3 regions of the Latilactobacillus sp. genome follow, and region 2 is predicted to be linked to each of the others. Evidence: riboswitches for the same ligand, from Rfam matches in the RefSeq annotation. Region 2 holds a riboswitch; each other region holds the start of a gene.

Region 1 (5,108 bases), on a different contig from region 2:
CACGATGGTGGTCGATCAATTAGCTATTAACAGTCAGTATCAAGCAATTGTTAAACTGGTTGAAAGCTCAGCAGCACAACCTGCCCATTTTGTTCGTTTAGCGGATCGCTATGCCGTACCATTTACATTAGTGGCGTATTTGATTGCAGGGGTGGCATGGTGGCTCTCAAAAGACCCTGTGCGCTTTGCCGAGGTCTTGGTGGTCGCGTCGCCATGCCCGTTGATTCTCGCGGCACCGATTGCGCTTATCTCAGGTATGAGTCGTGCCAGCCGGAATGGGATTATCGTCAAAACGGGGACGACAATTGAAAAATTGGCGTTGGCCAAATCAGCTGCTTTTGATAAAACCGGCACGATTACGAATGGCCAATTAACCGTGGATCAAGTTGTACCGATGATTGATATTGAACCATCGGAGTTATGTCGTTTAGCAGCCAGTGCTGAACAAGCTTCGGCCCATATTCTGGCTCGTTCCTTACTACAAGTCGTCCCAGCAGCGCAATTATTAGAAATTATTAGTTTAAAAGAAATGACAGGTGCTGGTGTGACTGCCCAATTAGCATCTGGACAGACGGTTCAAGTCGGTAAATTTGAATTTGTGGCGCCTGACCAAGCTAAACAATCCCAGACACAGACAACTGTCTACATTGGCATTGACGGGCGTTATGCGGGCTATATCACATTTATCGACCATCTTCGCCAGGAAGCGCCTCAAACGATGTCAACGCTCCATCAGCTCGGTTTACAGCGCTTAATGATGCTCACAGGGGATCAGGCGACAACCGCTAAAGAGATTGCGGCTCAAGTTGGCATTGATGAAGTTCACGCTGGGTGTTTGCCTGCCGATAAGATTCGACTCATCAATAATGTCACGCCGGAGCAGCGGCCGATAATCATGGTTGGCGATGGTGTTAACGACGCACCATCCTTAGCGAGTGCCGATGTCGGAATTGCGATGGGTGCTCACGGTGCCACAGCAGCGAGCGAATCCGCAGATGTCGTCATTTTAAAGGATGATTTGAGTCGGGTTAGTGGCGCCATCACGATTGCACGGGATACAATGCGGGTGGCGCGCCAGTCCGTTTTGATTGGGATCTTCATCTGTATCGGATTGATGTTGATTGCCAGTACCGGTGTCGTGCCAGCTTTAATTGGGGCCTTATTCCAAGAAGTTGTCGACACAGTTTCGATTTTATACGCATTACGTGCTAGAAATGACCATTAAAAAAAGAGGTCGCTGAGGGCCTCTTTTTTGTATTGTTAACTATTTTTCAGATTGCACTTTTAAAAACATATCTTTTGGGAGGTATAGTTTCGGAATCATCGCTAATAAAATCCCAAAGACGATACCATTTAAGATGAAGCCGGCAACGAAACTACCGCCATTCACAGTTAATGAATAGAGCCAAGCATTCATTCCTTTAGGCGCGTATGAGCCCCAGTAGATGGCCCCAGCTAAGAAGTGGCAGAAGTATTTGGCGAAAGTACCAATGAAAGCTGCGGACCAAAGGAGCGCAATCGTTTTTACTTTGGTATTTTGTTGGATACTTGCTTGAACTGGTTTTTGTAAAACGCCAGCTAGGCCAACGACCATGAAGGCAATCGTAAATTCAAGTAATCCTTGCCAAACATTGAGAACGCTCCCGTTGCCGAGGCCTCGTAAGACGAGGTCTAAAAGGCCCCAGATTAAACCCGAAACCATCCCAGCCGCGGCGCCGCGACGGAGACTATAGATAATAATGGGGATAATCCCAAAGGAAACCTCAATCGCTGATGGCCCTACAGTATGCGGAATATATTCCAGAGCCATCGCAAATGCCGCGATAATGGCCCCTTCAATTTGAATCAATAACCGTTGATGTTGCATAAAAATAACCCCTTTTCTTGGTTAACCAACACAAAAAAGGAGTTAAAGTCTCAACTCCATCACAATTCCTACGCTTGTCTTAACAAACAGGTTCGAAGGGTCTGATCATCTAATCACTCTCAGCCAATGGCTCCCCTTTGCGATGGTTAATATTTAAATTTTAAGAACGTTTTCAGTATACCGGATACAACAAAGATGTCAAGCAATCAAGCTTCATTCGAGCTTATCCATTGCCGAGCGCTGTTCGTCATCAACCACGTGCGTATACAAATGGGTGGCCTGCGTGGTGGTTTGGCCCAATTGGGTCGCTACGATCGTTTCGCTGTGGGTCGCTGACATCAGATCGGTTGCGAGTGTATGACGGAATTTATGCGGCGTTAGTCGAACGCCAAAAGCTTCAGAGTACTTAGCTACCAGTTTTTCAATGGCATAGTTACTGATTCGCTTCGCTTGACCGCGATACTTTGTGACAAATAAGGCCCGTTCGTTAGCGGCTAAATAGCGTTGTTGCCGGATTTGAACGTAATCTTGCAGATAAGGTAAACCCCAAGGTGCGATCGGCACGGTATCTTGTTGACCGCCTTTGCGAATAACCGTAATTGTTAGTTGTTCAAGGTTTAAATCAGAAACGTTAGCTTGGGCGAGTTCGGAAAGACGAATGCCGGTAGTGAGTGCCAATACGCAAATCGCAATATCTCGTTCACAATTTTGCTTATAAGAAGCGAGTTGGCGATTAGAGAGCGCACTGGGATAGTCGACTTGCATAAAGGTAATGAAGTCGTGTTTTTTATCGCCGGTGAGCAACTTTTGACCGATATGGCGGGAACGAGTGGCCATTGTCTCGGAAGATTTCAGGAGTTTAACTTTTTTCATGACGTTCCGGTAAAAATAAGGTTCGCCATCAGCTTGTTCGGCTTCAATCGTCAGGAAGTACCAGAGCGCATTCAAAGCGTTGATAGAGCGATTAACAGCCTGAAAGGAGAGCTTGTGATTATTTACTTTTCGTTTATTCATTAAAAAGATCTTATAGAGTTCGATATCTTCTAATTTCATCTTATCAAGCGCAACAAGAGGGATATCCTTAGTCGTTTGAACAGTAACGATTTGTTCGTCAATTAACCAGGAGAAGAAGCGGACGTATTCTTGGAGATATTGATAGAGCGTTGCAGAGGAGTATGCATTGGCTTGCCGATTAATATAAAATTTACGGACGTAATCGGGAAGATCCGCCAAGCGTTGTTCACATAGTTCGAGATAACGTTGTTGGTCCATGATTGAAACCACCTTAATAGAGAATTATAGTTATTTTAACAAAAAAGCGGCGAGAATACTACAAGTGTTGTTAAAACCATAATTTTAACAACACTTGTTTGGCGAATTTTAACCACTAACCCGATAAATCTGTTTTCAGACCATCTGCAGCAGCCATTTAAAAACGAATAAAATGCCTGTTTAACGGTCTTTCATTCTATTAAAACGTTGATATAACAGCATTTATAGCATGATTAGGCCAATTTGAGCATCAAATTAGCGTTTTATTGAACTCGGATTATGTTAATGATTATCAATTTGAGCCTCAAAATTATGGATTTTACAGCTGTATAAATCAATCTTGAGTTATTTAATGAATTTCATGTGGTTATTGAGCATTAATGATTAGGCAATGGTTTTAATTTGCGATCAGATCAGTAATTTAGCATTGAGATTTGTTAATCGTAGTTGAATTTTTTTAATGATTGCTACTTTAGGGAAAGTATTTTAAAACGTTGCTAAAAGGATTTGCTAAATTAAAGACTTAAATACAACTTAATAAGTTAAAATCAGCCACTCTTTTAAAATAAATATATACTTCCTATAATATATATTATGTAAACTAGAATATTTTTTTTATTTAATAGGTCCCCCACACCGTCTTTAATCACCGTAATCGATTATTTTTATGTTGAAAACTAGATTAAATTTAATTGAACTGCTTGGTTATTTGAACTAGCTAAAAATGGCACCAAACAGTACTTTAGAATTTAGCACAGGCCATTTAAAAAAAGCCCAGATACTGGTTAAATACCAATAGCTGGGCTTTTTAGATTTACTTTAGTCAGTTAGTCGAATTACAACTTTACCGGCTAATTTACCATTAGCAACTAATTCCAGTGCATCTTGAACGTGATCAAGATCAAAATCGTGTGGATCGATAGCTGGTGTAATGTGATGTTTTTCAACTAATTCAGTGACTTTTTTAAGTTGTTGGCCATCCGAACGCACAAAGATGAAGCGGTAGTCAACTTGAGCTTTACTAGCGAGTTTATCCCACTTCTTACCGACTAAACCAAATAAAAGTCGTTTCCAGGCAGGTAATTGGTGCGTGATAGCAAAATGCTTATTAGGACCTGCCACCAAACTTAATAAACGGCCACCGGGTTTCATAATTGAAAGTTCACGTTCGATATCTTGAGCCCCACGAGTATCGATAACGTAATCGACATCGTTTAATACCTGCCAATAATCGGTTGTCCGGTAATCAAGGTATTGGTCAGCACCTAATTCTAGAATATGCTCACGTGCTGCAGCGTTCCCTGAGACAATGACTGTTAAGCCTAAAGATTTAGCGACTGGCACGGCTAATTGACCAAAACTGCCAGAACCACCAGGAATGAAAATCGTCTTCCCTGCTTCAACAGCTAATTCTTCCGTGAGGCCTTGATAAGCGGTTAAACCGGTCAAGGGGACAGCAACGGCCTCTTTAGCTGATAAATTGGTAGGTGTATACCAGATAGCATTGGTATCGACCGCAACGTATTCTGCAAAATCACCAATCTTAGCAAGTGGTAGACGTGTGTAAACTAGGTCACCCGGTTTAAAAGGCGTTACGTTAGAACCGATAGCGGTAATTTCACCAACGACTTCATTGCCAAGGGTTAATGGCATCGAATAGTCTTGAATCAACTTAACACTGCCGTGAATATTCATTAAATCTAACGGATTGACTGCGGCATAGCTAACTTTGATGAGTACTTCGTTCGCTTGGGGTTTGGGGGTGGCAATTTCCTTCACGGTCACATTGAGATCTTTACTATATTTTGTAATTTGAGCTGCTTTCATTTTAAAGTGCCTCTTTCCATGGGAGTATTTGAAGTGTTTGGTGTGCTGTTACGATTAGCGCCTCTGAATCTGGATTTACTTTAGCCATGACACGAATGCCAACCAATGCATTTTGAAGCGTTGCGGCTAATAGCTCGCTCTT
Region 2 (5,108 bases):
TTTGTGCAAAAGTTGGATCATCAACATTTTCAATATCAATCAATTCACCGTTTGCAACTGCGTAAAAGACATCTGTCTCACCTGAGTTAATATCACTATCAACAGGGGCTTCAACTGGTGCAGCAGCTGGTTCTGGTGCGCTGGTTGCGATTGGTGTGTTGTGGTTATAAAGTTCTTTCAGGGCATCCGCCACAAATTGAACTTCTGTTCCGATAATAATTTGAATATTGGTTTTGTCTAAGACGTTAATCCCAGCGGCACCAGCGGCCTTAATAGCCGGTTGGTTAACGTTGGCTGTGTCTTCTAATTGTAGACGCAAACGAGTCGTACAGTTATCGATTACTTTGATATTGTCTTTACCACCGATTGCAGCGTAGATCCGTTTTGCTTGAATCATGAATTTGTCATCAGTAGCATCTGTTTCGACACCGGCAGTATCTTCATCAACAGCATCATCTGCTTCGCGACCCGGTGTCATCAAGTTGAATTTCTTGATGGCAAAGTTGAAACCGAAGTAGTAAATAACTGCCATGACTAAGCCTTCAACCAATAACATCAATGGTTGGTTGGCAACTGGATTTTTCAAACTTAAAACATAATCGACTAAACCAGCACTAAATGCGAAGCCGGCTGTCCAGTGGAAGAAAGCAGCAACGGCTAATGAAATCCCTGTGAATACTGCATGTAGAACGTAGAGTGGCCATGCCACAAACATAAATGAGAATTCAAGTGGTTCTGTGACCCCTGTAAAGAATGACGCAAAGCCAGCAGCTAACATCAATGAAGCTGTTGCTTTACGACGTTCTGGGCGAGCGTTCTTGTAAATTGCGTAGGCACCAGCAGGTAACCCAAACATCATGACTGGGAAGAAACCAGCTTGGTACATCCCTGTTTTACCAATCACGGCTGTTCCGGCAGCAAGTGATTTCGCACCGCCCAAGAAGTTACCGATATCGTTAATGTTAGCAACATCAAACCAGAACACTGAGTTCAAGGCGTGATGTAAACCAGTTGGAATCAATAAACGGTTGAAGAAACCGTATAAACCGGCACCAACCCAGCCTAGTTTTGAAATTGCTTCACCAAATGATACTAAAACAGTAAAGACAGCTGGCCAAACAAAGTACAAGATTGCTGAAACAACCATCATTGCTGTTGCGGCCATAATTGGCACCAAACGTTTCCCACTAAAGAAGGAAAGCGCCATTGGCAACTTCACGTTGTGGAAACGATTGTACATTGCAGCTGCAATTAAACCGGCGATAATCCCGATTAAAACATTACCTTCGATTTTACCAAAGGCTGGATTCACCTCAGCGATATCTGATAAACCTTGCATCGCTTGAATTGAGGCAGGTGCTAAAATGGTCTTAGGGACTAAGAAAGCGACTAAACCAGCAAGTGCGGCTGCCCCATCCTGATCCTTAGACATCCCTAGGGCTAGACCAACGGCAAATAATAATGGCAAGTTGTTTAAAATTGCGCCGCCACCAGCTGCTAGGAAAATTGTAAAGACGTTTGCATTTGAATCGCCATTGCCAACCCAGTTAGCAATCCCGATCAAAATTGCGGCTGCTGGTAATACAGCAACAGGCAACATTAATGAACGACCCATTCGTTGTAAGTAATTCTTCATAAGGTGTTCTCCATTCATTCATTTATTTCGTTAACAATATTAAATCATTAATGCAAACGATAAGCAAGCGCTTAATAGTCGGTATAGACCTTTAAGGTCACGGAATAAAGCGGTTTCTTAATTCGAAAATATTTTGGTCTATACCGTATAACGGCATTAATTATTGCCTTGAAATTAAAACGGTTGCAAAAATAATGATTTGACGTATACTGAAGGTACAATTTAATCGCTTTGCACTAGGGGTGTTCTTAGAAGAACTGAGATAGGTTTGTACAACCTGATCCCTTTGAACCTGTAAGTTCAGACTTGCGTAGGAAAGTGCCTTTCTCTATTAAACCAACACCACTTTTCTATGCATTCGTGCATCTAAAAGTGGTTTTTTTGATTTTAAGGGAGGTTTTTTGCATGTCAAAGACACTGTTAGACCAGATAAAACAAGCTAACCCGATTATCACCAACGTTGCCAACAGCGTCACGGTCGATCAAGTCGCCAATGTTCAAAATATAATCGGTGCATCTCCAATCATGTCTAGTGATCCTGAAGAGGCCCCAGAAATGGTCGCTATTGCGCAGGCACTCAGCATCAATATTGGGACACTATCCGCTGAACCCATTCACCAAATGAAGACTTTAATGGCTGAAGCTTATCGCCAAGCTAAACCAGTCGTCATCGATCCGGTCGCAGTCGGTTCAATTCATTATCGTCAGAAAATTATCGATGAACTCTTAGCATTGGGAGCACCCCAAATTATCCGCGGAAATGCGGGGGAAATTGCTTATCTAGCTGGTTTAGACTGGCAAGCTAATGGTATTGATGCAGGCAATGGCGAAATTGATCTCGTAAAAATTGCTCAAACAGCTGCTAAAAAACAGCAAACAACCATTTTACTTTCAGGTCCAACCGATATCATCACTGATGGTCATCACACGACTAAAGTTGCCAATGGCACGCCACTTTTCCAAGTCCACGTCGGCTCTGGCGATATGCTAACTGGTCTTTGCGCCGCATTTGTCGCCGTTAGTCCTGACAATCCTTATCAAGCGGCCATCGACGCAGCAACGACCTTTGCCGTTGCCGGGCAATTAGTCGCCGAAGCAATGCCAACGCCTTTACCTGGTTCTTTTTATCCGCAATTATTAGACCGTTTATTTAACATTACAGCAACTGAGATTCAAAACCATGCACAAGTCACGGAGGTCTTAACTCATGAATAATTTCCCACAAGCCTTAACAATCGCCGGTTCAGATAGTGGTGGCGGTGCTGGTATGCAAGCCGACATTAAAACCATCCAAGAACGCCACGTCTTTGCCACCAACGTGGTCGTCGCAATTACGGCCCAAAATACCATTGGCGTTCAAGATAGCTTCCCGCTACCGCTCGAACTAGTCACCAAACAGTTTGAATCGCTCGCAGCCGATTTTAAGATCCGAGCCTGTAAAACAGGCATGCTCGCCGATGCTGAGCACGTCGCCGTCGTTGCCCAAAACCTCCGGCGCTTCGACTTTGGCCCCTTAACACTCGATCCGGTTATGATTGCAAAAGGTGGTGCCTCTCTACTAGCCGACTCCGCCATTGACACCTTACGATCAGAACTCTTACCTTTGGCAACTGTCTTAACACCTAACCTACCAGAAGCAGAGGTGTTAACCGGTCAAAAAATTCAAACAACTGCCGATTTTAAAATCGCCGCAACGCAACTGCAAAAAATGGGTGCTAAAAATATCATCATTAAAGGTGGCCATCTCGATAATAGTGACCAAGCCTGTGATTACGTTCTCTACGCTGATGGTAGTGACGACTGGTTAAACACACCACGGATTGCGACCGTTCGCACCCACGGCACTGGTGACACCTTCTCGGCTTGTCTAACCGCCGAGCTAGCTAAACAAGTCCCACTCAAAAAAGCCATTCAGATTAGTAAAGCCTTCATTCAAGCGGCCATTGCCAATCCAATTGCAGTCGGCCACGGTCACGGCCCCACAAATCATTGGGCTTATCAGGAGGTTGAACATGACTAATATTGCCCAGGAAATACTCCAAACTTATTTAGTGGCTGGTACACAAGATACTGGTCGAGAAAACTTTTTACCTATACTTGACCAGGCTTTACAAGCTGGGATTACTTGCTTTCAATTCAGAGATAAGGGCCCAAATAGCTTACCAACTGACGCAATGCGGTCCGACTACGCCAAAAAGGCGCAAGCACTTTGTCGTACTTATCACGTGCCTTTTATTATCGATGATCGCTTAGAATTAGCTTTAGATTTGCAAGCAGACGGACTCCATGTTGGGCAATCTGATCAACCATGGCCTAAAATTGAAGTTGCCAAGCAACACGGCCTAATTACCGGGCTATCCTGTCATACTGCTCAAGAAATCCTAAGCAGTCATCAACAACCGGCGCTCGATTATATTGGTGTAGGCCCCATCTTTCCGACGAATTCTAAAGAAGATGCCAAAACACCACTCGGTTTAGCACAACTAAAAACATTCACGCAACTCAGCCAGTTACCGGTTGTCGCAATTGGGGGCATTAGTTTAAAAAACTGCCAACAAGTTGCTGAGACCGGTGTTGCGGGGGCGGCCGTGATTTCTGCTATTACACAGGCTAAAAATATTCCCCAAGCAATCCAACTATTAAACCAACCTTGGCAGAGCTCAGAAGGGAATAATCATGAAAGTTAATCATAATCAATTCCTACTCTGGTTTGGAGCGGCTATTTCAATTGCGGAAATCATCACTGGGACACTCATTGCGCCCCTTGGTCTCGTCAAAGGCAGTCTAGCCATTATCATTGGTCACCTGATTGGTGCCTTTTTATTGCTATTACCGGCTAGTTTTCTCGGTGGCACGCGTCATCAAAACGCGATTGAGTTAACAGACCCAATTTACGGTAAAATCGGTTTTATCCTCTTTGCGATTTTAAACGTCATTCAATTAATTGGGTGGACTGGCATCATGATTGCTAATGCCGCCCAAGCCATGCAGCAACTCAAGCTGACTCACCTCAGTTATCTGATGAATGCCATTATCGTGGCTGGCTTAATTATTTTCTGGTTGGCAATTAAAACGCAATTCTTTTTCAAGCTAAACAACTCCATCGTATTGCTCTTAGTGGTTGCTTGCCTGGGCCTTTTTTGGCAACTCAGTCAATTTGCTGGTCACACCACTCATCTGAGTGCCAATCCACTGAGCTTTGGGGCTGCCATCGAGCTCAGTATTGCGATGGCCCTTTCTTGGTTACCATTAATTGCGGATTATACCAAGGATTCAAAAAAGCCACTAGCACTCTCTTTATGGAGTACTAGCGGCTACTTTCTTGGTAGTCTAATGATGTTTTTCTTAGGCTTTTTAACCATTATTACGACTGGCTATACTGATTTTAATCAGTTTCTAGCAACTAGTCGCTTCGGCTTTTTAATTTTATTTATCATCATCTTCTCGACCATTACGACGACCTTTTTGGATG
Region 3 (5,108 bases), on a different contig from region 2:
GGCGATTACGATTTAACGATTGTGACTGGCTTTTTAAAAGATAAGGCGGTTGCTGAATGCTTGCAGCTTTTAACGCAACTACCAGCGCGGTTTATTTTAACGACCCCCATCAATCAGGATGACCGACAATTACCAGTTGCTGAATTAGGGGCGCTATACACGCAGATAACAGGCCAAACAGCACCTGAATATCCAGCAATTGAAGCGGCTTTAAGGGCGGCTAGTCAACCTGCAACGGGGAATAAACCGCAAGTCATCTTAGTTGTAGGGTCATTTTATTTATTAAAGACAGTTCGGCAACACTTTTTGAGCTAGGGAGGATCATATGCAAATTAGCGAAGCACAACCTAATCAAGGAAATCATACGCTGTTAAGCTTTAGTGGGGATGCAGCTGAAATCGAGAAGCTTCAACGGCTTTGTCTAGATAGTCATTGTCTAATTCAGCAGTTGGACCAACAATGGCTTGGGCAATTTAGTCTTTTTCAACTAGCGGCGTTACGGCAAAAATGGGCACAATATTTTGGTCAGCCAAATGTGCAATTGACACAAATCTGGCGTACCAAGCAGATTTTATGGACCGGTCCTGGTTTCAAGTTCGATTTAACGGTTGATCCAATTGTCTACGCGATTATTAACTGTACACCGGATTCCTTTTATGATGGGCAACCCAGTCAAGCGCTAGGCCAGATTATGACGAAAATTGAGGCTGATTTGGCCAATGGTGCAGCGGTGATTGAAGTCGGTGGCAAATCGACGCGCCCAGGTTATCAAGAAATTACGCCTGATGAAGAATGGCAACGGATTGCACCCGTGATTGCGGCAGTGCAACAGGAATGGCCCAACGCGATATTGGCAGTTGATACCAATAATGCGGATGTTATGCAACGGGCAGTCGCAAGCGGCGTGCCAATTCTGAATGATATCGATGGTTTCGATAAACCGGCTAAGCTCGAAGTTGTCGCCCAACACCGGCCCGCAGTGGTCACGATGTATAATGGCCGCCATTATCAAAATGATGTTTTTGAAATACTCGATCAATTTTACCAAGAGACGTTAGCGAGTCTTGAGGCGGCCGGGTTAACACGCCAACAAATTGCTTTGGATCCAGGCGTTGGTTTTTCACACGCTAAAAATACAGCGTCACTGGATCTGTTTAAACTCAATAGCATTCAACCGACAATGAAGTATCGTGCGTCAATCATGGCGGGGATTTCTCGGAAAAGCTTTATGGAAAGCAAATTTGATTATCCGATGGCAGAACGCTTAACCTCAACGCTGTTATTGGAACAACTGATGATTGAACAGGGAGCCCGTATTCTGCGTGTGCACGATGTTTTAGCAACGCATAAAATGATTAACTTGTTCAAAGGCTATCAGCAAGCAGACCTGTTAATGGCGGCGCGCTCATGAACGATTTGTTAACGCAAATTCAGCGGCTAGCTGAGCAGTCAGCAGCGTTTAATGATCCGCAAAAGTATCAGACGATTAGTGAATTGATGGCCCAACAAAAACGGCCCCTTTATCGGGCGGTCAACGATCAATGTCATTTATCGGCTAGTGCCCTCGTATTTAAAAATAATCAGTTGTTGATGGTACGCCATCCGTACTTGCATCAATGGTTGTTACCGGCGGGACATGTTGAACTGTCTGAAACGCCAGTTCAAACAGCACTACGCGAGTTATTGGAGGAAACAGGACTAGTCGGGGAGCAAGCACAATTGGTGGATGCCAATTTGATCAAGATTCCGGATAACCCATTGAAAAAGCAAGCAGCCCACATGCACATTGATTATCGTTATTTAATCACTGCAAGCAAGCAGCCAAGTGCAGCGGCCGAGCTCCCCAATCAATGGGTTTCACAAGATGAAGTGCCGGCGGAATTTCAACCCTATTTTAAACTTCAATGAGGTGAGGGCTTATCTTTACCGATAAGCCAGATATTTTTTAAAAATTAAAAGAATTATTACTAGGAGAAACAAATGACGATTACAATTAGACATGAAGAAAAAGATTAAAGAGGGACTAAATAATTGGAGATTAGACGCTATCAGCCGGGGGATTGTCAAGCAGTCGCAGAGTTGTTTTATAAGAGTGCATACAGTGAATGCTGGCGATTATACGAAAGCGCAGTTGGCTGTATGGGCCACTGGTGAGCCTGATTTAAAGCAGTGGGATCAATCGCTGTAATCACATTTCAGTGTTGTTGCACTTGAAAATGATAACCTGATTGGTTTTGGAGATATTGATCAAGCTGGCTACCTCGATCGGTTATTTGTCCATGCCGATTATCAAAGAAGAGGCGTAGCGACTGCTATCTGTCATCAGCTCGAGCAGGCTGTTGCAGGCCGAGTTATCACGCATGCTTCGATTACAGCCAGACCGTTTTTCGAAAGTCGGGGCTATCAGGTGATTCGAGAACAACAAGTAGCACGGCAAGGTGTTTTATTGACCAACTTTGTTATGGAGAAAGAGCAATCATCAGTAGACTGAGTCACTTGATGATGATTTTAGTGAATAACCGCTTCCATCCGTGCTATAATGAAGCCATAATTGAATAACGCATCTGGGGTGCCTAAGAGCTGAGATTATACCCATTGAACCTGATATAGTTAGGACTAGCGCAGGGAAATGTCGTGTCGTTTGTTGATTAAACGTGCTTATTTTGGTACCCGTCAATTTTTAATTGGCGGGTATTTTGAGTGCTTGTCAAGTGGCCCCAGAAGTGAATTGATTTCAATTCGTACAGGAGGGGCAACATGTCATTTACAAGTATTGTTCGTAAAGAAGCTGCACCATATTGGCAAGGTAGTTTACGTCATCCGTTTATCGTTCAATTGCAAGCGGGGACGCTGCCAGAAGAAATATTTCGGTATTATTTGATTCAAGATCATTATTATCTTCGTCATTTCAGAAAGTTACATCAAATCGTCGCCGATCACTGTCAGGATCAAGAATTAAAAGCGTTGATGACACTAAGCGCAACTGGTTTGAAAGATGGTGAAATGATCGTTCGGGAACAATTCTTTGAAGCTTTAAAAATAACGGCTGCTGAGGTTCGAGCGACGCCCATTGCGCCGACAACTGATCACTATGTTGCTCATATGTATCGGCAATTATTTGCGGATAACCCCGCCATCGCGGCGGCTGGTTTATACCCATGTGCTTGGTTATACGGTGATATCGGAATGGCTTTAAGTCAACAGCCGGCTTCACCTAATCCATATTATCAACGCTGGATTGAAACCTACACGATGGCTGAATTGCAGGATGAAATTCAAATGATGGGCACTGTTTTAAATCGCTTGTATGCAGCCAGTTCAGCGGAAGATCAGGTTAAAATGGTGCAGGCGTTTGTTCGTAGCAGCCAATTGGAATATCATTTTTGGGAGATGGCTTATCGTAAGGAACAATGGTTGCGTGGGGACGAATACGATGAATAATAGACGAACGAAACGATTAACCATCCTTGCGATGATGATTGCACTAGATGTCGTCTTATCGCCGTTATTTCGCATTGAAGGCATGGCACCGATGTCGAGTGTTCTGAACGTTACAGCGGCAGTGTTGATGGGGCCAATTTATGCAACCGTGATGGCGTTAGTGACGGCCGTTTTAAGAATGATGTTACTGGGGATTCCACCTTTAGCCTTAACGGGGGCTTTTTTTGGCGCTTTATTAGCTGGCCTTGGTTATCGCTATGGCGGGCATATTGGCTGGGCAATTGCAGGCGAAATTTTAGGAACGGGTTTAATCGGCTCGTTACTTTCTTATCCCGTTATGATTTGGTTTACCGGTAGTGCTAGTGGTTTATTTTGGTTCGTTTACACACCACGCTTTTTTGGCGGCGCCATTTCGGGCAGCCTAATTGCTGGGTTATCCTGGCTTAAATTAAAGGAAACCACGATTTTTATAGGTAATAAAAAAGAAGAACAACGTTAAATGGCGTTGTTCTTCTTTAATTTGTAAAAGCTTATTTGAATTGTTCTGTTTTAGTTGTTGTTAGCCAGAAGGGTTGGGATGTGACCTTGAAGTGCATATCAAATGCGCGACTACCCATTTCTTCGCCATCGACTTGGCCAAATTCTAACGTTTGGGTTCGAATGACAAGATCATCAGTTCTAAAATGATGAACCGTCTTATAGCGGGTGTGTTTGCCCATTAGCATCATGATGAATAGGTAGCAGAAGAAGAAAACGTTCAACTTTTCAATCACCACGAGGTCGAGTTTTTGATCATCGACGCGGGCAGAAGGCATGATGGGAACACCACTGCCAAAGTAAGGATGATTCGTGGTTGTGACAAGAAAACCACGGCTAAAGTTTTTAACGGATCCGTTGGCCTTGACGGTCACTTGGAAAGCATCTTGCGATGTAAAGGCCTGGATTAGCGAGAAGACGTAAGATAAGGAGCCGAGATGGCATTTATTTAAGAAGCGTTTGCTTTTAGAGTTGTTAGTGATACTGACGACGGAAGCGTCAAAACCAATACCGACATTGTTGACGAAATAACCAGTCTCGTTCTTGAGAGCATCGTGATAGACACCCAAATCGATATTGACGGGGGCGGTAGCTGCAAGAATCTGTTCGAGCGCTTGTAGTGGATCGCTATTTAAGCCAATTCCACGCGCGAAATCATTACCAGAGCCACAAGGTAAATATGCGATGGGGATATCATGTTTACCGGCACTTTGGACCCCATTAATGGCTTGGTTTAAAGTACCATCACCGCCGACAATCAACAAAACTTGATTCGTTCGTTTAAAACGGGCAAATTGGTAGGCAATCCGAGTGGTATGACCGGGATAGCTAGAAATTTGTAATTCATATGAAATACCGCGTTGCTTGAGGGCAGTTTCGATTTGCGGCCAAATCTTCTGAGCTTGGCCAGTACCAGCAACTTGATTTAAAATAATATAAAAATGTGGCGTATCAGCCATTCGGATACCCCCTTTCAGAAAAGATATTCGGTGTATATTATAGCGGGAAATGACAAGTTTTACTACCTAAATTTTTGATAAGAATTAAAAAAAAGGGCGATACAAACGTGAGTTTGTATCGCCCTTAAAGGTTTTATTCATTACTTTGAATGATCATTGGTAAAATCATCG

What was found. A riboswitch is a leader RNA that binds a small molecule or an ion and turns the genes downstream of it on or off. The one in region 2 is predicted to bind thiamine pyrophosphate.
Region 1: linked by a shared signal. The riboswitch ahead of thiT (energy-coupled thiamine transporter ThiT) and the one ahead of thiM (hydroxyethylthiazole kinase) in region 2 are both predicted to bind thiamine pyrophosphate.
Region 3: linked by a shared signal. The riboswitch ahead of tenA (thiaminase II) and the one ahead of thiM (hydroxyethylthiazole kinase) in region 2 are both predicted to bind thiamine pyrophosphate.

The regions. Positions count from the first base shown of each region.
Region 1 covers NZ_JAMQEX010000001.1:223,009-228,116, forward strand. Annotated here, with positions in the region: gene NDN60_RS01115 (heavy metal translocating P-type ATPase) at 1-1,225, shown strand, start outside; gene thiT (energy-coupled thiamine transporter ThiT) at 1,265-1,867, opposite strand; TPP riboswitch at 1,916-2,014, opposite strand; gene xerS (tyrosine recombinase XerS) at 2,081-3,139, opposite strand; gene NDN60_RS01130 (NADP-dependent oxidoreductase) at 3,959-4,966, opposite strand; gene NDN60_RS01135 (TetR/AcrR family transcriptional regulator) at 4,968-5,108, opposite strand, start outside.
Region 2 covers NZ_JAMQEX010000005.1:34,594-39,701, forward strand. Annotated here, with positions in the region: gene nagE (N-acetylglucosamine-specific PTS transporter subunit IIBC) at 1-1,636, opposite strand, end outside; TPP riboswitch at 1,865-1,970, shown strand; gene thiM (hydroxyethylthiazole kinase) at 2,042-2,851, shown strand; gene thiD (bifunctional hydroxymethylpyrimidine kinase/phosphomethylpyrimidine kinase) at 2,844-3,656, shown strand; gene thiE (thiamine phosphate synthase) at 3,649-4,323, shown strand; gene NDN60_RS03885 (putative hydroxymethylpyrimidine transporter CytX) at 4,313-5,108, shown strand, end outside.
Region 3 covers NZ_JAMQEX010000001.1:87,740-92,847, forward strand. Annotated here, with positions in the region: gene NDN60_RS00480 (bifunctional folylpolyglutamate synthase/dihydrofolate synthase) at 1-315, shown strand, start outside; gene folP (dihydropteroate synthase) at 326-1,411, shown strand; gene NDN60_RS00490 (NUDIX hydrolase) at 1,408-1,908, shown strand; gene NDN60_RS00495 (GNAT family N-acetyltransferase) at 2,243-2,491, shown strand; TPP riboswitch at 2,556-2,645, shown strand; gene tenA (thiaminase II) at 2,758-3,441, shown strand; gene thiW (energy coupling factor transporter S component ThiW) at 3,434-3,940, shown strand; gene NDN60_RS00510 (diacylglycerol/lipid kinase family protein) at 3,972-4,937, opposite strand; gene rnjA (ribonuclease J1) at 5,071-5,108, opposite strand, start outside.